DNA from 3 places in the Halomonas sp. DP5N14-9 genome. Region 3 is predicted to be linked to each of the others. Evidence: predicted binding sites of a transcription regulator. Region 3 holds the regulator's gene; each other region holds the start of a gene.

Region 1 (7,456 bases), on a different contig from region 3:
CCGGCAAACGGTGAGTCGTTGACCTGGAAGGTCATGGACACGGTGGGCTCGTCGACGGTCAGTGCCGGCAGCGCCTCGACGGCGGCCGGATCACAGATGGTGTCGGAGATCGCCAGGTCGTCGATGCCGGTGATGCAGACGATGTCCCCGGCGGTGGCCTGCTCGGTCTGTACCCGCTCGAGACCCAGGTGGGTCATGACCTGGCCGACCTTGCCCTTGCGGGTCTGGCCTTCCTTGTTGATGACCACCACCTGCTGGTTGGGCGAGATGGCGCCGCGGGTGATGCGGCCTAGGCCAATGACACCGACGTAGCTGGAGTAGTCGAGTGCCGAGATCTGCATCTGCAGCGGTCCGTCGAGTTCCACCTTGGGCGGCTCGACGATGTCGACGATGGACTGGAACATCGGCGTCATGTCGTCGGACAGTTGGTCAGGCTCGGGACCGGCGATGCCGTTGAGGGCGGAGCAGTAGATGATCGGAAAGTCGAGCTGCTCGTCGCTGGCGCCGAGGTTGTCGAACAGATCGAAGATCTGGTCGATGACCCAGTCCGGGCGTGCGCCGGGGCGATCGATCTTGTTGACCACCACGATCGGCTTGAGGCCCTGATCGAAGGCCTTCTGGGTGACGAAGCGGGTCTGCGGCATGGGGCCGTCGACGGCGTCGACCAGCAGCAGTACCGAGTCCACCATCGACATCACGCGCTCGACCTCGCCGCCGAAGTCGGCGTGTCCAGGGGTGTCGACGATGTTGATGTGGTAGTCCTGTCCCTCGGGGGAATTCCAGCGGATCGCCGTGTTCTTCGCCAGGATGGTGATACCGCGTTCCTTCTCCTGGTCATTGGAGTCCATGATGCGCTCCTGACCCTCGGCCTTGCGGTCCAGAGTGCCAGACTGACTCAACAGCTTGTCGACCAGGGTGGTTTTGCCGTGGTCGACGTGAGCGATGATGGCGATGTTGCGAAGATTCTCGATCACGACGGGATCCTGCTGGAAAAAGTGGGGCAGCATTATAGGGCCTGGGCGATGACAACGACCAGCCTTGTTGGCGCCAATCTCGGCATCGATCCTCAAGATGCTGAACTATCAAGCACCTGCGAGGCGAAAAAAGTAGGCGAAATCGACAGAAAGGACGATCTGACGCTCAGGCGCGCTGCACGACCATCTTGGCGCGACAGGCCTTGAGGCGAGTGGCGAGGTCCTCTACCGCGCTCAAGTCCAGCGACGGGTCGAAGCCTCCCAGCCGATCGAACCAGGTACGTTCGACGCCCAGGGCCCGGGTCGGAGTACGTCGCAGCAGGCTGAGCAGCGATAGCGGACAGGGGCGAGCAGGACGCACCACCGGGCGCGAATCATCGCAGGCGGCTGCCATCATTCGCTCGACCCAGTGGGTGTCCAGAGGGCCGAGGCAGAAGCCGAGCATGCGTCCATTGCTGTGGGAGGCGGCCAGGTTGAGGCGCCGCCCCATGGGCGCGGGCCGGCTGCGCACCTGGCGATAGCCGACGACGGCGTGTTCGCCCGGTTCGCCCAGTAGTGGTGGCGCCATATCGCCATCGTCGATGACGAGGATCTCGCCTCTTCCCTGGAAGAGGGCGACCTGCTGGCGTGCTTCCGCGAGCCGGCGAGGCAGTTCCTTGCCGGTAAGTCGGGCATCAATGATCAAGCTGATTTTCACGACGACACTCCGAGGAGGGTGACGCCGGCCGGCAGGGGAGGCGGTCGGAGTCGAACGTAATAAAGTGTATCTTTGCGTTGCGAAAGGTTCCAGCGCCCACTGACACCTCGCGATCGGCCCGGCAGAGTTTATAGATCCTGTCACAAAGGTCCAAAGTGGTGCGTCGCAGTCTTTATTGCACTTTTGTGGTGCATTGGTCGGCAGGTCCTGAAGGTGGTGGGCCTTTGTGCCCTAAGCTGGCGCAAAGGGCCTGTTTGGATAAAAAAGATTTGAAACAATGGGTTGGGATTTTTCTGGTCGATGCTGGTGCAATGCTGGCACGCAATCTGCATTGTGGTTGGCAGTGTCATCGTGTCGCGCACGTTGCCATGGGCAGTGTCCCGGGAGCGTGCTACAAAGGATCCCGGTACCCCTTTTGTTCCCTGGATCATCCCCCGTTTCAAACCGGTGACATGGGATTGGCGCCGTTGCGCAACGCTCGAGTCACGAGACAAGTTCCACTCTGGAGGACCACATGTCAGACAAGACCCTCGCCCTGATCAACGAACATGATGTGAAGTGGGTTGACCTGCGCTTCACCGATACCCGCGGTAAAGAGCAGCACGTCACCATTCCGGCCGCCGAGGTCGACGAAGAGTTCTTCGAGAATGGCCAGATGTTCGATGGTTCCTCCATCAACGGCTGGAAGGGCATCAACGAGTCCGACATGATCCTGCGTCCGGAGGACGGCACCGGCTTCCTCGACCCCTTCACTGAAGACGCGACCCTGATCCTGCGTTGCGACATCATCGAGCCGGCCACCATGCAGGGCTACGAGCGTGATCCGCGCTCCATCGCCAAGCGCGCCGAGGCCTACCTGCAGTCCTCTGGCCTGGGCGACACCGCCTTCTTCGGCCCCGAGCCCGAGTTCTTCATCTTCGACGAGGTGCACTGGAAGGCCGATATCGAAGGCGCCATGTACAAGATCAGCTCCGAAGAGGGTGCCTGGTCCACCGACCGCGCCGTCGAAGGTGGCAACCTCGGTCACCGTCCGCGGGTCAAGGGCGGCTACTTCCCGGTTCCGCCGGTGGACAGCTTCCATGACATGCGCGGTGCCATGTGCAACACCCTCGAGGCCATCGGCCAGAAGGTCGAGGTGCACCACCACGAGGTGTCCAACGCCGGCCAGAACGAGATCGGTGTTGCCTTCAACACCCTGGTCAAGAAGGCCGACGAAGTTCAGGAAATGAAGTACGTGATCCACAATGTGGCTCACGCCTACGGCAAGACCGCCACCTTCATGCCCAAGCCGCTGGTCGGCGACAACGGCAGCGGCATGCACGTCCACCAGTCTTTCTGGAAGGACGGCCAGAACCAGTTTGCCGGTGACGAGTACGCCGGTCTGTCTGAAATGGCGCTTTACTACATCGGCGGTATCATCAAGCACGCCCGCGCCCTGAACGCCTTCACCAACGCTTCTACCAACTCCTACAAGCGTCTGGTGCCGGGCTTCGAAGCGCCGGTCATGCTGGCCTACAGCGCCCGTAACCGTTCTGCTTCCATCCGTATCCCGTACACCGCAAGCCCGAAGGGCAAGCGTGTCGAGGCGCGTTTCCCCGACCCGACCGCCAACCCCTACCTGTGCTTCGCGGCGATGCTGATGGCCGGTATCGACGGCATCAAGAACAAGATCCACCCCGGCGACGCCATGGACAAGAACCTCTATGACCTGCCGCCGGAAGAAGGCAAGGCCATCCCGACCGTGGCCGAGAGCCTCGACCAGGCGCTGGCAGCCCTCGACGAGGACCGCAGCTTCCTGACCGAAGGTGGCGTCTTCACCGACGACATGATCGACGCTTACATCGAGCTCAAGAACGAGGACGTCGAGCGTCTGCGCATGGCGACCCACCCGATCGAGTTCGACATGTACTACAGCTGCTGATCGGCATAGCGCCTCGTGCGTTCCGTCGGCCCCGCGATGATCGCGGGGCCGATTTTTTTGCGCGGGCCTTGCGCCTGGGCAAGGGATCCCCTTGGCGCGGGTCGTGGCTGCCGTCATCCTCGTCAGGGGAAGGTCGGCGAGGGCAATCACGATGATGCAGCGGTGGACGCGCAGGGCAGGCCGGGAGAGGGGCGAGAGCGCTCCCTCGTCGCCGAGTCGACCGTCACTGATGGCCATTGCCTTGCTGGCAGCGTCCGGGCTGGCGTTGCCGGTGGCAGAAACCGTGCCGGCGAGCACCATCTATCGCAGTATCGGTGCCGACGGCGTCGTGCGCTACAGCGATACCCCCTCGGCCGGCGCCCGCGCGCTGGCACCGCCGCCGTTGTCCAGCGCCCCTGCGCTGGATGTGGCGGCGCCCTCCAGGCCGACGGCGCCTTCAGTACCAGGCCCGGATAGCGACGCCGATATCTTCCAGCCCCACGATGTCCTGGCCATCGCCTCCCCGGCGGATGGCAGCGTGTTGCCAACGGGGTCCGGGGGAAGATTGAAGGTGCTGGCCGCGATCAGCCCGCCTACGGCGACGGGGGATCGCCTCGGCCTGGAGGTCGACGGTGTGCTCGCCACCAGCGTCACCGGCATCGGCCCACTGTGGCTCACCAATCTGGAGCGTGGCGAGCATCGCCTGGGCCTGGTGGTGCTGGCCCCGTCGGGAGAGGTGCGTCAACGCAGTGCCGATATCGTCATCCACGTACAGCGCGCCAGCCGCCTGCTTCCCGCCAACCCCATTCGTCCTGCGCCGCCTTGACCCGCGATCTGCGGGCCTTGTGCGGACAGTGATCCAGGCGAGACTCCCCTGCACCAGGTTGGTGCACTAAAATGGTGCGTAGGTGCGCCGACGGTGACCCGCCTCCTCGACAAAAGCACCGTCCTGGCGCCTGCGCGGCGGGAGTGCGCTACTGGTACCAAGGCTGGCCCGCTTCTTGCTTTGAATGTTGTTGTCTGACGCCTGCTCGAGGCCGAGACCTGGACCGCCACCATGGCATGCCGGCTTGGCGCCGTGGCGGCCTCTATCGAGCGGGCGCTTTGCCCCATCAGGATGGACCCATGACGCCTGGCATCATCGAACACCTCACAACTGCGGTCATGCTGCTCGACGGCGAGCTGCGACCGACCTGGATGAACCCGGCGGCCGAGACCCTGCTGGCGGTCAGCGCCAGTCGGGTTGCCGGCGTGGCGCTGACCGACTGGCTCAGCGGCGAGGATGATATCGCCGAGGTGCTGATACGGGCCCGGGATGGACAGCATCCCTATACCCAACGGGAGGCGCGGCTGGTCCTCGCCGGTGGAGACCCCCTGACGGTGGACTACACCGTGACGCCGCTGTCGCCTGACGAGCTGCTGCTGGAAATGGAGCCACGGGATCGGCTGTTGCGAATTTCCCGCGAGGAAGCGCTGCAGTCGCGCCAGGAAACCATGAAGGTGCTGGCACGGGGGCTGGCCCACGAGGTCAAGAACCCCCTGGGGGGGATTCGTGGCGCGGCGCAATTGCTCGAGCGTGACCTGGAGCAGACGCCGGCGCTCAAGGAGTACACCCGGATCATCATCGAAGAGGTGGATCGGCTCCGGGATCTGGTCGATTCCATGCTCGGGCCCAACCGGGTGAGTCGGCGAGAGCCGCTGAACATCCACCGGGTGCTGGAGCGGGTACGCGCGCTGCTGCTGGTCGAACAGCCGCGGGTGAGTATCGAGCGCGACTATGATCCCAGCCTGCCGGAGTTGACCGGCGATGAAGCCCAGTTGATCCAGGCGGTGCTCAATGTGGCCCGCAACGCCGTCCAGGCGCTGGTCGAGTCCGAGACACCGAACCCGGTGATGACCCTGAGGACCCGCGCGCGCCGCCAGTTCACCCTGGGCGCCCAGCGCCATCGTCTGGTCTGCGACGTCAGCGTGATCGACAACGGCCCGGGCGTCCCCGAGACGCTGCGCGAGACCCTGTTCTATCCGATGGTGTCCGGTCGTGCCGAGGGCAGCGGCCTGGGGCTGTCGATCGCCCAGTCGGTGCTGCACCAGCACGAAGGGCTGATCGAGTGCGAGTCCGAGCCCGGACGCACCGAATTCCGTCTGTTGATTCCCCTGGAGATGAGTCATGACTGATACCGCTCGTGTAATGATCGTCGACGACGACCGGGCCATACGCTGGGTGCTTGAGCGCGCCCTGGCGCAGCCGGACCTTGAGGTCGAGGCGGTCGAGCGGGCCGACGGTATCCTCGATCGACTGCTGGCCGAGCCGCCCGACGTGCTGGTCACCGATATCCGCATGCCAGGTATCGACGGACTCGATCTGATGGCCAAGGTGCGCCAGGTGCACCCGGACCTGCCGGTCATCGTGATGACCGCCCATTCCGACCTGGACAGTGCGGTGGCTTCCTATCAGGGCGGGGCCTTCGAGTACCTGCCCAAGCCGTTCGACGTGGACGAGGCGCTGGCCTTGGTGCGACGCGCGGTGGCCCACGTGCGCGAGCGCCAGCGGCCGGTCAGCGTGCCCGAAGGACTCGACGCCGAGATCATCGGTGAGGCGCCGGCGATGCAGGAGGTATTCCGGGCCATCGGGCGCCTGGCGCACTCGCATATCACGGTGTTGATCAACGGCGAGTCCGGGACCGGCAAGGAGCGCGTGGCGCGTGCGCTTCATCAGCACAGTCCCCGCGCCGCCAATCCCTTTATTGCCCTCAACATGGCGGCGATCCCCCGGGATCTGATCGAGTCGGAGCTGTTTGGCCACGAGAAGGGCGCCTTCACCGGCGCCAGCGCCAGTCGCCAGGGGCGCTTCGAGCAGGCCAACGGCGGCACCCTGTTCCTCGACGAGATCGGTGACATGCCCTCGGAGACCCAGACCCGGCTGTTGCGGGTGCTGGCCGACGGCGAGTTCTATCGGGTCGGTGGTCATACGCCGGTCAAGGTGGACGTGCGCATCATCGCCGCGACCCACCAGGACCTCGAGACGCTGGTCGCCGATGGCCGCTTTCGTGAGGACCTGTTTCACCGCCTCAACGTCATCCGCGTGCACCTGCCGCGGCTGTCCCAGCGGCGCGAGGATATTCCACGGCTGGCGCGGCACTTCCTGGTCGAGGCGGCCAAGGAGCTGTCCACCGACGTCAAGGTGCTGACCCGCGAAGCCGAGGAGTTCCTGACCCGGGTGGACTGGCCGGGCAACGTGCGTCAGCTCGAGAACACCTGTCGCTGGCTGACGGTGATGGCCTCCGGGCGCGAGATCCTGGTCGAGGACCTGCCGCCGGAGCTGCGCGGCGGCGATGACAGCGCCGCAGGCGGAGACTGGCGTGAAGCCTTCCGCGCCTGGGCCGACAGCGCCCTGGCCTCGGGCCACACCCACCTGCTCGAAGAGGCGGTGCCGGACTTCGAGCGCATCCTTATCGAGACCGCGCTCAAGCACACCGCCGGGCGCAAGGGTGAGGCTGCCGAGCTGCTGGGCTGGGGGCGCAATACCTTGACCCGCAAGCTGAAGGTGCTGCTGCCGTCGCTAGCGGAAGACCAGGAGGTCTGAGCGGGCCGGGGCGGCGAGTCCGGGGGGCACCGGTTTAACCAGCCTGCCCGGACCGGCCTACCCCAAGGGGCATATCATCAGCCTGTTATCGGTGGCCTAGAGTGGTGGCGACGTTGCACCGCTACTCTCGGCGTCGGGGGTAGCGTCACGATTCTGAGGCCTACCCCCATGAACCTTTCACGCTCTCGTCGGCTTGGCCTGGTGGCCATGTCGCTGGTTTTCATCTCGAGCCTCTCGCTTGCCCAGGAGCGGTCCTCGCCACGCACCGTACCGGCCAACAGCGAGCCTGCTGCCAGCAGCGA
Region 2 (7,456 bases), on a different contig from region 3:
GAAGTCTGGCCCGCTTTGGACAACATCACCATGATGCACATCAAAGGCACTGCCGATGCCGCAAACCTGACTCACGCTGGCAAGCCCTGCATCCCCCAACCCAGCCCCAACCCCGCGACAGCCTCGCACGCCCTTGGCGATGACCAGGCCAGAATCAGGCCTTTAGCCCCAGCCGCCGCGCCAGGCGATGCAGATTGCCGGGGTCCAGCCCCAGCCGGCGAGCCGCCCCTGCCCAGTTGCCTGCAGTGTCCAGGGCCTGCCGGATGCGCTCGCGCTGAAAGGCCTCGGTAGCCTCCCGCAGCGAGGGCTCTCGATCCAGCGCCTCGCCCGCTGGCCGATCGGCCGGCGACACGGCGCTTCGAGACGTGTCGCCTTGCGCTGCGGGCGCGCCAGTGATCCGGGCTGTCGCCGGCGCCAGCCCCAGGTGTTCGACCTCGATGCGTACGCTACGGCGGCGAGCATCGGGTGTCCCCAGCACGTCCACCGAGGCCAATGCCAGCAGCGAGGCTCGTGCCAGCAGCGACTCCAGCTCACGTACGTTGCCGGGCCAGTGCCAGGCCGCCAGCGACACCCGCGCGGCCTCGCTCAGGCGCAGGTTGCCGACGCCGAGACGCACCCGGTTCTGCTCCAGGAAGTGTCCGACCAGCAGCGCCAGGTCCTCGGGACGCTGGCGCAGCGGGGGTACCTCCAGCGGAAAGGCGCTGAGCCGGTGATAGAGATCCTCGCGAAAGCGCCCCTGGGCGACCTCCAGGGCAAGATCCCGGTTGGTCACCGCGACCACCCGAACGTCGACATGCTGGAGCCGATCGCTGCCCAGCGGCTGGACCTCGCCTTCCTGCAGTACCCGCAGCAGCTTTGGCTGCAGCTCCAGCGGCAGCTCCCCCACCTCGTCCAGCACCAGGGTGCCGCCGTCGGCCATCTGGAAGTGCCCGCGATGGTCGCTGGTTGCCCCGGAGAACGCGCCGCGCCGATGGCCGAACAGGGCGCTCTCGATCAACGAGGCCGGCAGCGCGGCGCAGTTCACCACCACCAGGGGCCCATCGGCACGTCGCGAGCCGTGATGGAGGGCATGGGCGATGCGCTCCTTGCCGACGCCGGTCTCGCCCAGCACCAGCACGCTCATGTCGGTGGCGGCGACCAGTTCCACCGAGGCCATCAGCTTGCGCATGGCGCCACTGCGCCAGCCGGTCAGCCGACGTGGCAACTGGCCGTGGTCATCGCGCTGCAGGGCGAGCTGCAGGCGGGCGCCGTCCAGGCGCCGGGACAGCCGCAGGCAGGTGCCCAGCAACTCGGCCGCCGCCAGCAGGCCCTGGTCATCCAGCTCGGCCAGCGCCCCCGGGGTCAGGGCGTCCAGGGTGACCATGCCGATCAGCTCATCACCGTCGCGCAACGCCACCCCCAGGCAGTCATGGACAGGGCTAAGACCGTCATCCAGCAGCCCGTCGTAGGGATCAGGAAGGGGCGAGTCCGCGGCAAAGCGGCAGACCCCCGGCGCCTCGGCGATGGCGGCGAGGCGAGGATGCTCGCTCAAGGCGAAGGTCCTGCCGGCCACGCCCTCGGGCAGGCCGATGGTGGCCACCGGCCTGAGGCCGGAGCCCTGCGCCACCAGCAGCGCGCTGGCATCCGCCGCGGTGGGGGCCACCAGTGATTCGAGCACGCCCTGCCAGGCCTCGGCGAGCTCGGGGCCCTGCTCATCGCCCAGGCGCTGAAGCAGGGCACGCAGGCGTCGTAGAAAGCTGACCACCTAGAATGTCCTTTTGACTATCAACAGTGTCAAAACGATAGCACTTGTAGTGTCAGATCGACATGCAACCTCGATCTCGTTCACAAGAGGTACCACTGGCCTGGGCGAATACCGGGACAGAATCGGGTCGGGAACGTGGCCGGGAACCGGGCCAGAAAAAAGGAGCCGGGTAGCGTGACCAGCGCTCTCGACAAGCGCCCTGTGGATCCACACTGCCCGCTCGTTACCCGCTCTGGATCACCCGCACTGTGGCAAGTTGGCGCACCTCAAGCGAAGCGGCATATCGCTTGCTCCATACAGGGTACAGAAAGGCGACGAGCGATACGCCCCGACCCCGTGGAAGCACCGAAGGTGTCGAGGCATATCAACCGATGCTCTGTTCACAAGCTGTAGAGAAAAAGTAGGCCCAAACGAGCCAGGCCTCCGACGCGGTGAGGGTTTTTTGCCACAGTGGGAGCGCGCTGCGCCATATCCCTGACAGGAGACGCCATGACCACCGCTGCCCAAGACGCCATCATCGATGCCACCGCCCCTCTGGTCGCCGAACATCTGGACGCCATCACCGCCCGTTTCTATCCGCTGATGTTCGAGCGCTACCCGGAGGTCAAGGCAGTGTTCAACCAGGCCCACCAGGCCGACGGTGGCCAGCCGAAGGCGCTGGCGCGAGGGGTGCTGGCCTATGTCGGCCTGCGCCGCCAGCCCCAGGAGGTCATCGACTCGATGCAGACGGTGATCAGCAAGCACGTCTCGCTGGGCATCCAGCCCGAGCAGTACCCCATCGTCGGCGAATGCCTGATGGCCGCCATCGGAGAGGTGCTGGGCGAGGTGGTGACGCCGGAGATCGCCGACGCCTGGACGGCCCTGTACAACGACCTGGCCGCGCTGCTGATCGCCGCCGAAGCCGAGCGCTACCAGGCCTTCGCCGAGCGCCCCGGCGGCTGGCGTGGACTGCGCGAGTTTCGTGTCGCCCAGATCCAGCGCGAGTGCGAGGTGATTCGCTCCTTCACCCTGGAGCCGGTCGACGGCCAGCCGGTGGCCGACGCTGAGCCCGGCCAGTACATCGGCTTGCGTCTGGCGGTGGACGAGGCAATCGTGCATCGCCACTACAGCCTGTCCGGCAGCCCCAACGGCCGTAGCTATCGCATCTCGGTGAAACAGGAGCCGGGCGGTCTGGTCAGCAACTTCCTGCATCAGCAGATGCGCGTCGGCGACACCCTGGAACTGCTGCCCCCCGCCGGTGAGCTGACCTTGGACGATGGCGACGCGCCGGTGATGCTGATCAGCGGCGGTGTCGGCCAGACACCGATGCTGCCGCTGGCGCGCCAGGCCCTGGCCCAGGGACGCCGGGTCTGCTACGTCCACGCTGCCCGGAACATCGACCACCACGCCTTCCGTGGCGAGGTCGAGGCCCTTGCCCGAGACTATCCGCAACTGCTGACCCGGGTCTGCGCCTACGAGGAAGGCGACGGCGGCGACATCAAGGGCCGCCTCGAGCGTGAGCTGCTGGCCCGCCTGCTGCCCGGCGGCGACGCTCAGTGCTACTTCGTCGGCCCGCCGCCCTTCATGAGCGCCATCGACAGCCATCTGGCAGAACTGGGTATCCCCGAGCAGCGCCGTCACTACGAGCACTTCGGCCCCTCGCGTCCGCTCGACCATAGCAAGAGCGTCGCCTGAGCCGCAGCTGGCTATCTTATTCGACGTGTCTGCGCTGCGCCGCCGTCATGAAAACTTCGGTCCCTCGCGTCCGCTCAGCAACACCAGTAGAGTCGCCTGACAAGCACGTCTGACCGTCGCGTTCCACTCAGCCCACCACGACAAGGCCGCGCCCGAGGGCGCGGCCTTGTCGTGTCTTGCGGCGGTCGCTCACTGGCCAGGACATCAGGCGTGCTGTCGCGCCTCGGGCTTTCTCACCACCATGAAGTAGTAGAACACCCCGGTCAGCGCCAGGAAGAACAGGCTGTCGGGACTGGTGAGGAAGATCAGCGGGTTGCCGTCGGACAGCGACAGCGAGCGTCGGCAGTATTCCTCCAGGCTCGGGCCGAGCACGAAGCCGAGCAGCAGGCAGGCCACCGGATAGCCCTGACGCCGCAGCAGGAAGGCGAGGACCCCGAACACCAGCGCCAGTCCCATCTGGAAGATCGAGTAGGTGGCCACGTAGCAGCCGACCAGCGCGATCACCGCGATGCTGGCGTAGAGCACATCGCGGCGGATCGAGACGATGCGCACGAACCAGGGCCCCAGCACGTAGAGCGTCAGCGGCACCATCACCAGGGCCGCCACCAGCAGCGCCATGAACATCGGTGCCACCAGCGCAAGCTGGCTGTCGAGGAACTGTGGCCCGGGCTGCAGGCCGTTGATCACCAGCACGCCCAGCACGATGGCGGTGGTGGGATCGCCGGGAATACCGAAGGACAGCATCGGCACGAAGGCGCCGCTGCACATGGCGTTGTTGGCGCCCTCCGCCGCCGCGATGCCTTCCACCGAACCCTTGCCGTACTTCTCCGGGTGGCGTGAGCTGCGCATGGACTCGGCGTAGGCGACAAAGGCCGCCATGGAGCCTCCGGCGCCTGGCAGCACGCCGACGCTGTAGCCGATGATGGCGGTCTTGACGTAGCGATAGACGCCGATTTCACGCACCTCGTGCCAGGGTGGAATAAAGTCCCGGCGGCGAATGACGCTGGCCTTGATGGCGTCGACCTCGACGGTGCGCGAGGCGCGGTTCTGCGACTGCACCAGCAGCTCACTGACGGCGAAGGCGCCGATGACCAGCGGCATGATGTCGATGCCCTGCATCAGCACGCCGGTGCCGAAGGTGAAGCGGGTGACCGGCTGCATCACGTCGATACCGACGGTGGCCACCATCACCCCCAGGGTGGTGGCGACCAGGCCCTTGGAGATGGCCCCACGCTGGGAGATGACGATCACGATCAGGGCGAAGGCGATCAGCGAGAACTTGCCCGGCGTGCGAATCAGCAGCGCCGCCTCGGTGGCCAGCGGCGCCATCACCATCAGCATGATGGCACCCAGGGCACCGCCGATCATCGACGCCAGGGCGGCGTGGCCCAGCGCCTTGGCGCCCTCGCCCCGCTGCTGCATGGGGTAGCCCTCGATGGCGGTCATCATCGAGGCCGGGGCACCGGGAATATTGATGGTGGTGGCGGTGATGCTGCCACTGCACATGCCGGCCATGAAGATGGCGGCGCAGGCGACCAGCGCCGCGGTGATGTCGAGGCTGTAGGTCAACGGCAACAGCAGGGCGATGGCCAGCATCGAGGTGAGCCCCGGCACGGCGCCAAAGAAGGTGCCGATCAGGTAGCCGCCGATCAGGTAGGGCAGGATGTCGGGCTGCATCAGCACGGCAAGGCCCTTGGAGAGTTCGATCAGATAGTCCATGGGTCAGATCCAGGGCGTCGGCAGGCGAACCTGGAACACCAGCTCGAAGAGCCCGTATCCCAGCAGAGTGATCACGCCGGCCACCAGCGCCTTGAACGCCAGCGCCTGCGGCGAGGGCCGCCCGGTGGCGAAGGCCAGCGTCATGCTGAAGGCGTAGAGGAAGGTGGCGATGAAGTAGCCAAGGTGGGCAAACAGGGCGATATAGACGGCGGTGAGCAGGGTGACCGCCACCGGCCCCCGCCACGCCGCCACCTTTGCATCGCCACGGTTGTCGCCGCCCTCGTCGCTTTCCCCGGCGCCGGCCTCATCACCTGCCTCGCCACTGGCCGCCTCGCGTCGATCGGCGAGGATCACGCCACCCAGCGCCAGCAGCATGACCACGGCGAGCGCTACCGGGAAGAAGGAGGCGGTCAGGGCCCCGTTCTTGATGGGCGGGGCTATCTTGAACGCCTCGAGCAGATAGATCAGGGTCAGGGCCAACAGGCAGATGACGACACCTGTCGGCCCCGTCAGCCAGGTCCCCAGGCGGGAGAGCGATTTCATCGGGAGTCCTCCGGAAAAGAGCCGCCACCGCGGTGGCGGCGCGGGCTTACTGGCCGATCAGGCCGGCTTCCTTCAGCTCGTCCATGCGCGCGAACAGCTCACCCTGGGTCTGTTCGGCCCAATCCTCGACCTCATCGGTGCCCAGCCAGTTGGGGGTGACACCGACGTCGACCAGCCAGGTCTGGAATTCCTCGCTGTCGTAGGCCTGCTGATAGGCCGCCTCGAGGGCCGTCACGGCGTCGTCCGGCGTATTGGCAGGCGCCGCCAGGATCACGAAACTGCCCATCTGGATGTCGTAGCCCAGCTCGGTTGCCGGGGGCACGTCGGGGAAGCTCTCGCTCTGGACGTCGGTGAACTCCACCAGGCCACGGGCGTCACCCGCCGAGATCAGCGATTCGAAGTCACCGAGGCTGGTCAGCGCCAGGTCCACCTCGCCGTTGAGCAGGGCCTCCTTCTGGGGCGCCGCACCACCGGGATAGGAGACGATCTTGAACTCCACCTCGGCCTGATCCTGCAACTGCAGCAGCGTCAGGTGGGTCCGCGAGCCCATGTTCTGGATACCGGCGCGGATCTCCCCGGGCGCGGCCTTGGCCGCCTCGATCAATGCCTCGAGGCTATCGAAGCGCGAATCCTCCGGCACCACGACGGCATCCGGCTCGCTGGTGATCCGCGCGATCAGATCCAGCTTGTCGATATCGTAGCCGGCCAGCATCCCCTGCCACGGGATGGTGACGACGCTGTCGTAGGTCAGCGCGATCAGGGTGTAGCCATCGGGGCGCGCGCCCAGCGCCTGCACCAGGCCGTTGGCGCTCATGCCGCCTTCGATGTTCTCGACGTAGACGGTACCCCCCAGCGGCTCCTCGGCCAGGTTGGAGATCTTGCGCACGATACCGTCGGTACCGCCGCCGGCGCCCCAGGGCACGATCATGCGAACGTCGCGCTCCGGATAGTCCGCCGCGACCGAGGCACTGGCGACCAGCGCCAGGCCACCCAGGGTCATGCTCATCGACTTGCGCATCTCTTCCACTCCTTGCCACCGTCAGGGCAGTGCTTGTTGTTGGCTTGCGGGGACGGCCGACGCAACGCGGTGTGGCCGTTCCTGTGGGGACTGCTGCTCTTGTGGTTGCTGCTCTTGTGACGACTACTTCGGCTTTTGCACTTAAGGTATTACATCATACAAAGTATTCGTGTACCCAAGATAGCCAGAGCATGACGACTGCGAAATGCGACTTTAGTGAGGGATATCCGTCTGTCGGCGCGGCCCCGGGCGCCATCAGAAAAGCGCGGCCCCGGGCGCCACAAGAAGGCGCTTCATCAACGGGGCGCCATAAGAAGGCGCTTCATCAACTGGGCGCCACAAGACGGCGCGGCATGAATCGGGCACCATGAAAAACGACAGGGGGGCCGATCGGCCCCGCTGTCGTTTGCGGTCGACTCTCTATCACCCTCGCCGCATCGTCCGCTGTATCCGCCTTGAAGGACGGAGCGCTTTAACCGAGCCCCGGCGGGTTCAGCCGAGGCAGGCGCGCCTGCAGCAGCGCGGCCGCCTGCATGACCCTGTCATCGCGGAACTTCGGCCCCACCAGATGCAGCCCCACCGGCAGGCCCTGGTCGTCCAGCCCGCAGGGCAGCGACGCCGCCGGCTGCTGGGTCAAGTTGAACGGATAGGTGAAGGGAGTCCAGTCCATCCATTCCCGGTAGGGGCCGCCCGGCGGCACGTTATGACCGGCCGCGAAGGGCGAGATCGGCATCGTCGGGGTCACCAGCAGATCGAAG
Region 3 (7,456 bases):
GCCGCGAGCTGCCACTGCTGCTGGGCGCCACCGGCCTCGCCGGCTACGCCCTGGCCGATGGCAGCCTCGATCGCCTCGACGCGGCCCTGCTGATCGCGCTGCTGGTATTCAGCCTGTGGTGGCTGTTTCGCGCCGACGAGGCCGAACAGGAGATGGCCGACGACATTCCCGGCATGGCACTGGGCAAGGCCATCGGCTGGCTGGTGCTGACCCTGGCGGTGATGATCGCCAGCTCCCGCGCCCTGGTCTGGGGCGCCACTGAGCTGGCACGCACCTTTGGCGTAAGCGAGCTGGTGATCGGTCTGACCGTCGTCGCCATCGGCACCAGCCTGCCGGAACTCGCCGCCTGCGTGGCCAGCGCGCTGAAGCGCCACCACGATCTGGCCATCGGCAACGTCATCGGCTCCAACCTGTTCAATATGCTGGCGGTACTGCCGGTACCGGCGCTGCTGGCGCCGGGAGCCACCGATCCCGCAGCCGCCGGCCGCGACTTTCCGGTAATGCTTGGCCTGACGCTGCTGCTGGCGGCGCTGCTGCTGTGGCAACGCCGAGGGCGCCTGGGGCGCTGGATCGGCGCGCTGCTGGCCTGCACCTATGCGCTTTATCTGACCTGGCTCGGCCTTTCGGTCGCGGCAGGCCCCTTGTGACAACGGCAGTAAACGGCAACAATCATGGCCATGAGCAAACACCCCTCCTCGGCGCAGACGCCGACCCTGAGCGTCCGCGATATCGCACGACGCACCCTGGAGCTGGAACGTGACGCCATCGACGCCCTGATCGGGCGTCTCGACGGCGACTTCGACCGTGCCTGCCAACTGCTGCTGGCCTGCCGCGGCCGGGTGGTCGTCACCGGCATGGGCAAGTCGGGACATGTCGGCGGCAAGATCGCCGCCACCCTGGCAAGCACCGGCACGCCGGCCTTCTTTGTCCATCCCGGCGAAGCCAGTCATGGTGACCTGGGCATGATCACGCCCGGCGACGTCGTCCTGGCACTGTCCAACTCCGGCGAAACCGCCGAGGTCACTGCCCTGCTGCCGCTGCTCAAGCGCATGGGCATTCCACTGATCAGCATGACCGGCCGAGCACAGTCGACCCTGGCCCGCCACGCCGAAGCCCATCTATACGCAGGGGTCGAGCGCGAGGCCTGCCCACTGGACCTGGCCCCGACCTCTTCGACCACCGCAGCGCTGGCGCTGGGCGACGCCCTGGCGGTGGCGCTGCTCGAGACCCGCGGCTTCACCGCCGAGGATTTCGCCCTGTCCCACCCGGGCGGCAGCCTGGGCAAGCGACTTCTGTTGACCGTGGCCGACCTGATGCATACCGGCGACCGGCTGCCCTCGGTACCGTCGGGCTCGCCGCTGCGCGACGCCCTGCTCGAGATCACCCGTCAGGGACTCGGCTTTACCTGCGTGGTATCCCCCGACGGCACCCTGGCCGGGGTCTATACCGACGGCGACCTGCGCCGCACCCTGGATCGCCATCAGGACTTCAGCTCGCTTACCGTGGATGACGTGATGACCACCCCCGGGCGACGCATCGGCCCCGCCACCCTGGCGGCGGAGGCGGTCAAGCTGATGGAAGAAGGCCGGATCACCGCCCTGGCGGTGGTCGATGACGAGCAGCGCCCAATCGGTGCACTGCATATGCACGACCTGCTGGCCGCCGGTGTCATCTGAGCCTCATTTATCCCTTTACAAGGAACGCCGTCATGTCTCACGAGCTTCTCGCCTCCCTCGCGCCGGAACTGGTGGAGCGCCTGCGCCACATCAAGCTGCTGGCGCTGGACGTGGACGGCGTACTGACCGATGGTCGACTGTACTTCCACGCCGACGGCTCCGAGTTGAAGGCGTTCAACACCTTGGATGGCCACGGCCTCAAGCTGGCCAAGCGCGCCGGCATCCAGGTGGCCCTGATCACCGGGCGCAGCTCCCCCATGGTCACTCAAAGAGCCAGAGCACTCGGCATCGAGCACGTACAGCAAGGGGTCGAGCGCAAGCTGCCCGCCCTTGAATCGCTGTGCGATTCGCTGGGCCTGACCCTCGACCAGGTCGCCTACTGCGGCGATGACCTGCCGGATCTGCCCTGCATCCATCGCAGTGCGGTCGGCATCACCGTGCCAGGCGCCCCCTGCTACCTTCGTCAGCACGCCGACTGGGTCACCCAGGTTGCCGGCGGACATGGCGCGGTGCGCGAGATCACCGACACCCTGCTGATGGCCCAGGGCCGCCTCGACGATATCATCGACAGCTACCTGAGCAACGGACCGCTGACATGAAACTGAGCGCACTGCGTCCAGGCTTTCGCTTCTGGCTGGTCATCCTGCTGCTGGTACTCGGTGGCGGCCTGACGTTGCTCGACCCCCGCGAGAGCAACGTCCCCGACCTGGTACCCAATGACAAGGCCGGCGAGCCCGACTACTACCTGGTGGATGCCCGCCTGACCCGCTTCGATGCCCAGGGCACCCCCCATCAGCGCATCGATACGCCACGCCTTGTGCACACACCGCTCGACGACGTCACCCGGGTGGACCAGCCGGACCTTGCGCTGATCGACGACAGCGGCCGAGAGTGGATCGCCGACGCCGACAACGGTGAACTGGGTCCGGACGGCAACCCCCTGACCCTGTCGGGCGACGCCCATCTCGAGGCCCCCGCGGAGCGTTGGCAGCTTGATACAGAGGTATTGGTCTACGACAGCGACAGTGGCCATGTCTGGAGCGAAACGCCAGCCGTCCTACGCCAACCCCCTCAACAGATGCAAGGGGAGCGCTTCGACGCCTGGATCCATGACAATACCGCTCGCCTGACCGACAATGTCACCGGTCATCATCCGCCAGAGCCTCAATAAGGAGCCCCTTCCATGATGCGTCCAAGTCCCGCCCTCCTGCTTGCCCTGGCCCTTGGCCTGGCCGCCGGCGCCACCGGCAGCAGTGTCCTGGCGCTGGAAAGTGATCGCAGCGCACCGATTCAGGTGGAGGCCGACCAGCTGGATCTCGATGATCGCGCCGGTACCGCGGTCTATACCGGCGACGTGCGCATTGTGCAAGGCAGCATGATCCTCACCGGCGAACGCGTCGAGATCCAGCGCAACGACCAGGGACAACTGTCACTGGCGACCGCGACCGGCTCACGTGCCTACCTCGAGCAGAAGCCATCCCCGGAAGAACCGGTGGTCAAGGGCTGGGGCCGCAAGGTGATCTACCACGTGGCCGAACGCCGCATGGAGCTGATCGACCAGGCTGAGCTGCACAAGGCCAATGACACCTTCGACGGTGCCTATCTGGAGTACTTCCTCGATCGCCGCGTGGTCCAGGCCCGCTCCAGCGCCCAGGGCGTCCAGGGCGAGCAGCGCATTCGCATGACCCTCGAGCCGGAAAGCCAAGGAAACTGATGAAGACTCTCCACGCTCGCCATCTGGCCAAGAGCTACAAGAAGCGTCGCGTCGTCCAGGACATCAGCCTGTCGATCGAGCAGGGCAGCATCGTCGGTCTGCTGGGCCCCAACGGGGCCGGCAAGACCACCTCCTTCTACATGATCGTCGGCCTGGTCAGAGCCGACGCCGGCAGCATCAGCATCGATGATCGGGACCTGAGCCGCGCGGCCATGCACCAGCGCGCGCTGGCCGGTATCGGCTACCTGCCTCAGGAGGCTTCGATCTTTCGCAAGCTGTCGGTGGCCGACAACATCATGGCGATCCTCGAGACCCGCAAGGACCTCGACCGCGAGGGCCGAGAAGCACGTCTCGAGCAACTCCTCGAGGATTTCCACGTCAGCCATATTCGCGACAACCCCGGCATGAGCCTGTCCGGCGGGGAGCGGCGCCGGGTCGAGATCGCTCGCGCCCTGGCCACCGAGCCGGCCTTTATCCTCCTCGATGAACCCTTCGCCGGGGTCGACCCGATCTCGGTGGGCGAGATCAAGTCCATCATTCGTCAACTCAAGGCCCGCGATATCGGCGTCCTGATCACCGATCACAACGTGCGCGAGACCCTCGATATCTGCGATCGTGCCTACATCGTCGGCGACGGCCAGATCATCGCCGAGGGCAGCGCCGAGTCCATCCTCGCCAACCAGCGCGTCAAGGAGGTCTACCTGGGCGAGAACTTCCGCCTCTAGACCGCAGGGCCGCCCGACAGCCGCAGTCGCAGTCGCAGTCGCATCAAGCGGCCGCAACATTTGCCAGCATCAGCATCCAACCGCCGGCCCCGAAAGGGTCGGCCTCACCTTGCACACAGGGCCTCCCTCGAAAGAAGCACCTCCCCCCTACCAAGTTGTTCCACATCGACCTTTACACTCCCTCCCACAGGTCAAAAAACACCAACTTGGCAAGATGCTTGCATGTCTGATGACTCGTCGTTAGGGTAAAGCCTTTCGACAACACTGGTGGATCCCGACCCATGGCCCTCAAGGCGTCACTGCAGCTGCGCATCGGTACCCAGCTGACCATGACCCCGCAACTGCAACAGGCGATCGGCCTGCTGCAGCTTTCGACCCTGGACCTGCGCCAGGAGGTCCAGCAGGCGCTGGAGGCCAACCCCATGCTCGAACTCGAGGACGAGTTCGGCGAACAGCAGACCAGGGAAGCCGTGGAAGATGACTGGGCGGATCAGATTCCCTCGGAACTCAGTGTGGACAGCGACTGGTCCGACACCTACCAGGACCTGGGCACCACCCCCGCCGGCAGTGGCGAGGCGCCGGATTTCGAGCGCCAGGCAAGCTCCCAGTCACTGCACAGCCACCTGAGCTGGCAACTGGCGATGCTCGACGTCAGCGACCAGGAGCGCCTGATCGCCGAGAGCCTGCTCGACGCGGTCAACGCCGACGGCTATCTCGAGCAGACACTGGATGACATTGCCCAGGGGCTCGAGCAAGACGGTCGTCGCCCCCCTCCCCTCGCCGAGGTGGAGGCGGTGCTGGTTCGGCTGCAACAGTTCGAACCGACCGGAGTGTTCGCCCGCGACCTGCGCGAGTGTTTGATGCTGCAACTGGATAGCCTGCCTCGCGATACCGTCCTGCTGCCCCAGGCCGGACGACTGGTAAGACAGTTTCTCGAGGCGCTGGCCAGCGGCGACCGACGTCTGCTGAAGCGCCGACTAGGACTCGATGACGACCAACTCGACAGCGTCATCGAGCTGATCCGGAGCCTCGACCCACGTCCCGGCAGCCAGTTCGGTGACAGCGATAACGACTACGTCATACCCGACCTGGTGGTGCGCCACACCGAAGAGGGCTGGCGAGTTGAACTCAACCCGGATGCAATGCCCCGACTGCGCATCCAGCCCGACTACGCTGCGCTGATTCGGCGCGCGGACAAGAGCCAGGACAACCAGTTCCTCAAGGACCACCTGCAGGAGGCGCGCTGGCTGATCAAGAGTCTGTCCAGCCGCAACGACACCTTGCTGAAGGTCGGCCGGGAAATCATGGTGCGTCAGATCGACTTCCTCGAGCAGGGAGAAGCGGCCATGAAACCGTTGGTGCTGGCCGATATCGCAGACAAGGTGGAGATGCACGAGTCCACCATCTCCCGCGTGACCACCCAGAAGTTCGTGCACACGCCTCGCGGCGTGTTCGAGTTGAAGTATTTTTTCTCGAGCCAGGTCGGCCAGGATGGCGACGCCCATTCCAGTACCGCCATCCGCGCCATGATCAAATCGTTGATTCAAAAGGAACCTGCCCGCAAACCTCTGTCGGACAGCAAACTGGTGGAATTGCTGGCGGAAGACGGCGTCAATGTCGCCAGACGCACCGTGGCAAAGTACCGGGAAGCCATGAATATTCCGTCTTCCAGCGAGCGCAAGCGACTGCGCTGAGGCCTTGCGCTGCGGCGTCGCTAGCCTAGTTATCGGGAAAGCGCAAGCACTTGAAATTTCGCATGACATCTGCGTCTTTCTGCGTAGCGTCGAGGGGGTTTGCAGGATCGGAAAAAGGGTTACAATCAAGCCACCACCCGAAAGAGCAAGGAGCCTGTCATGCAAGTCAACATCACCGGCCACCACGTCGAATTGACCGATCCCCTGCGTGACTACGTACAAGAGAAGCTCACCCGTGTGGAGCGCCACTACGACAACATCACCAACGTCCAGGTGACCCTCTCGGTGGAAAAGGAACGCCAGCTGGCCGCCTGCACCCTTCACGCCGCCGGTGCCGACCTGCATGCCGAAGCGCAGGACGGCGACATGTATGCTGCTATCGACGCCCTTGCCGACAAGCTGGACCGCCAGCTGGTCAAGCACAAGGAAAAATCCCAAGCCCGCGCCCAAGGCGCCGGAATTCGCTGACTCTCATGACATTGGAAGCCATTCTCCCTCCCGAGCGCACATTGTTCGATGTCCCGGGAGGCAGCAAGAAGAGGGTGCTGGAGTTTTTCAGCACCTTCATTGCGCAGAACACCCCGAGCCTGGACAGCCAGGAGGTCTTCAGTCGGCTGATCGGACGTGAGCGCCTGGGCAGTACCGGCATAGGCAATGGCGTCGCCATTCCCCATGCCCGCAACCCCCACTGCAAGGCGCCCATCTCCGGCTTCCTCAAACTCGCGGAACCTGTCGACTTCGATGCCATTGATGGTGAGCCCGTCGATCTGGTGTTCGTGCTGCTGGTACCGGAAGAGGCCGACGACGCCCATCTCGCCCTGCTCGGCCAGGTCGCCGGCGTCATGAACGACGCCGACACACGTCACCGTCTGCGCCACGCCAGCTCCCAGCGCGAGCTTCACGAGCGCCTGCAGGAAGCCATCCGCCAACAGGCGCCAGGGGACGACACTCCCTCCTGATCGCGGCCTTGCCTAGGCCATCAGCAATGGACGCCTGCCCAAGGAGACAGGACATGCAGCTCGTGATCATCAGTGGTCGCTCCGGCTCGGGAAAGTCCGTGGCCCTTCAAGCCCTGGAGGACCTGGGGTTCTACGCCATCGACAACCTTCCCGCGACCTTGCTGGGCGCCCTGGTGGACGAGCTGGAAAACGGTCATTCCCGCCGTATCGCCGTCAGCGTCGACGCCCGCAACCTGCCTGAGGCACTGGAACGCTTCCCCGCCCAGCTGGCGTCCCTCAAGCAGAGTCCGATCGACTGCCAGGTGGTCTACCTGACCAGTGATGCGCGAATTCTGCTCGAGCGTTATTCCCACACGCGGCGCCGTCACCCCCTGACCCGTGATAGCGACATGACCCTGGCGGAAGCCATCGAGTCCGAACAGAAGGCCCTTTCGGGTATTCGAGACCTGGCCGATCTGGTCATCGACAGCTCTCGCCTGTCGGTGCACGAACTGCGTTCGCGCATCGCCGAACAGGTCGCCGACCACCGCAGCGGCCAGTTGAGCCTGACCGTGGAGTCCTTCGGCTTCAAGCGTGGCGTGCCGCCGGATGCAGACATCGTGTTCGATGCCCGCTGTCTGCCCAATCCCTACTGGGAACCATCGCTGCGTGATGCCAATGGCTGCGATCCCAGCGTCATCGACTTCCT

The links. The regulator sigma-54, encoded in region 3, starts transcription at its own class of promoters, with help from an activator protein. The targets are predictions, from matches to a motif close to TGGCACNNNNNTTGCTNT.
Region 1: the regulator sigma-54 is predicted to act here: its motif matches at 1,987-2,004, upstream of glnA (glutamate--ammonia ligase).
Region 2: the regulator sigma-54 is predicted to act here: its motif matches at 2,021-2,038, upstream of hmpA (NO-inducible flavohemoprotein).

What each region holds. Positions count from the first base shown of each region.
Region 1 covers NZ_JAHVHR010000009.1:280,713-288,168, forward strand. The annotation lists gene typA (translational GTPase TypA) at 1-974, opposite strand, end outside; gene KUW00_RS07965 (glycosyltransferase family 2 protein) at 1,141-1,671, opposite strand; gene glnA (glutamate--ammonia ligase) at 2,186-3,592, shown strand; gene KUW00_RS07975 (DUF4124 domain-containing protein) at 3,822-4,397, shown strand; gene glnL (nitrogen regulation protein NR(II)) at 4,697-5,746, shown strand; gene ntrC (nitrogen regulation protein NR(I)) at 5,739-7,154, shown strand; gene KUW00_RS07990 (hypothetical protein) at 7,323-7,456, shown strand, end outside.
Region 2 covers NZ_JAHVHR010000009.1:197,894-205,349, reverse strand. The annotation lists gene norR (nitric oxide reductase transcriptional regulator NorR) at 155-1,744, opposite strand; gene hmpA (NO-inducible flavohemoprotein) at 2,234-3,418, shown strand; gene KUW00_RS07575 (tripartite tricarboxylate transporter permease) at 3,623-5,137, opposite strand; gene KUW00_RS07570 (tripartite tricarboxylate transporter TctB family protein) at 5,141-5,680, opposite strand; gene KUW00_RS07565 (Bug family tripartite tricarboxylate transporter substrate binding protein) at 5,727-6,698, opposite strand; gene KUW00_RS07560 (amidase) at 7,171-7,456, opposite strand, start outside.
Region 3 covers NZ_JAHVHR010000024.1:149,071-156,526, reverse strand. The annotation lists gene KUW00_RS13670 (calcium/sodium antiporter) at 1-647, shown strand, start outside; gene KUW00_RS13665 (KpsF/GutQ family sugar-phosphate isomerase) at 678-1,676, shown strand; gene KUW00_RS13660 (KdsC family phosphatase) at 1,709-2,275, shown strand; gene lptC (LPS export ABC transporter periplasmic protein LptC) at 2,272-2,847, shown strand; gene lptA (lipopolysaccharide transport periplasmic protein LptA) at 2,860-3,390, shown strand; gene lptB (LPS export ABC transporter ATP-binding protein) at 3,390-4,115, shown strand; gene KUW00_RS13640 (RNA polymerase factor sigma-54) at 4,397-5,809, shown strand; gene hpf (ribosome hibernation-promoting factor, HPF/YfiA family) at 5,969-6,277, shown strand; gene ptsN (PTS IIA-like nitrogen regulatory protein PtsN) at 6,283-6,768, shown strand; gene rapZ (RNase adapter RapZ) at 6,822-7,456, shown strand, end outside.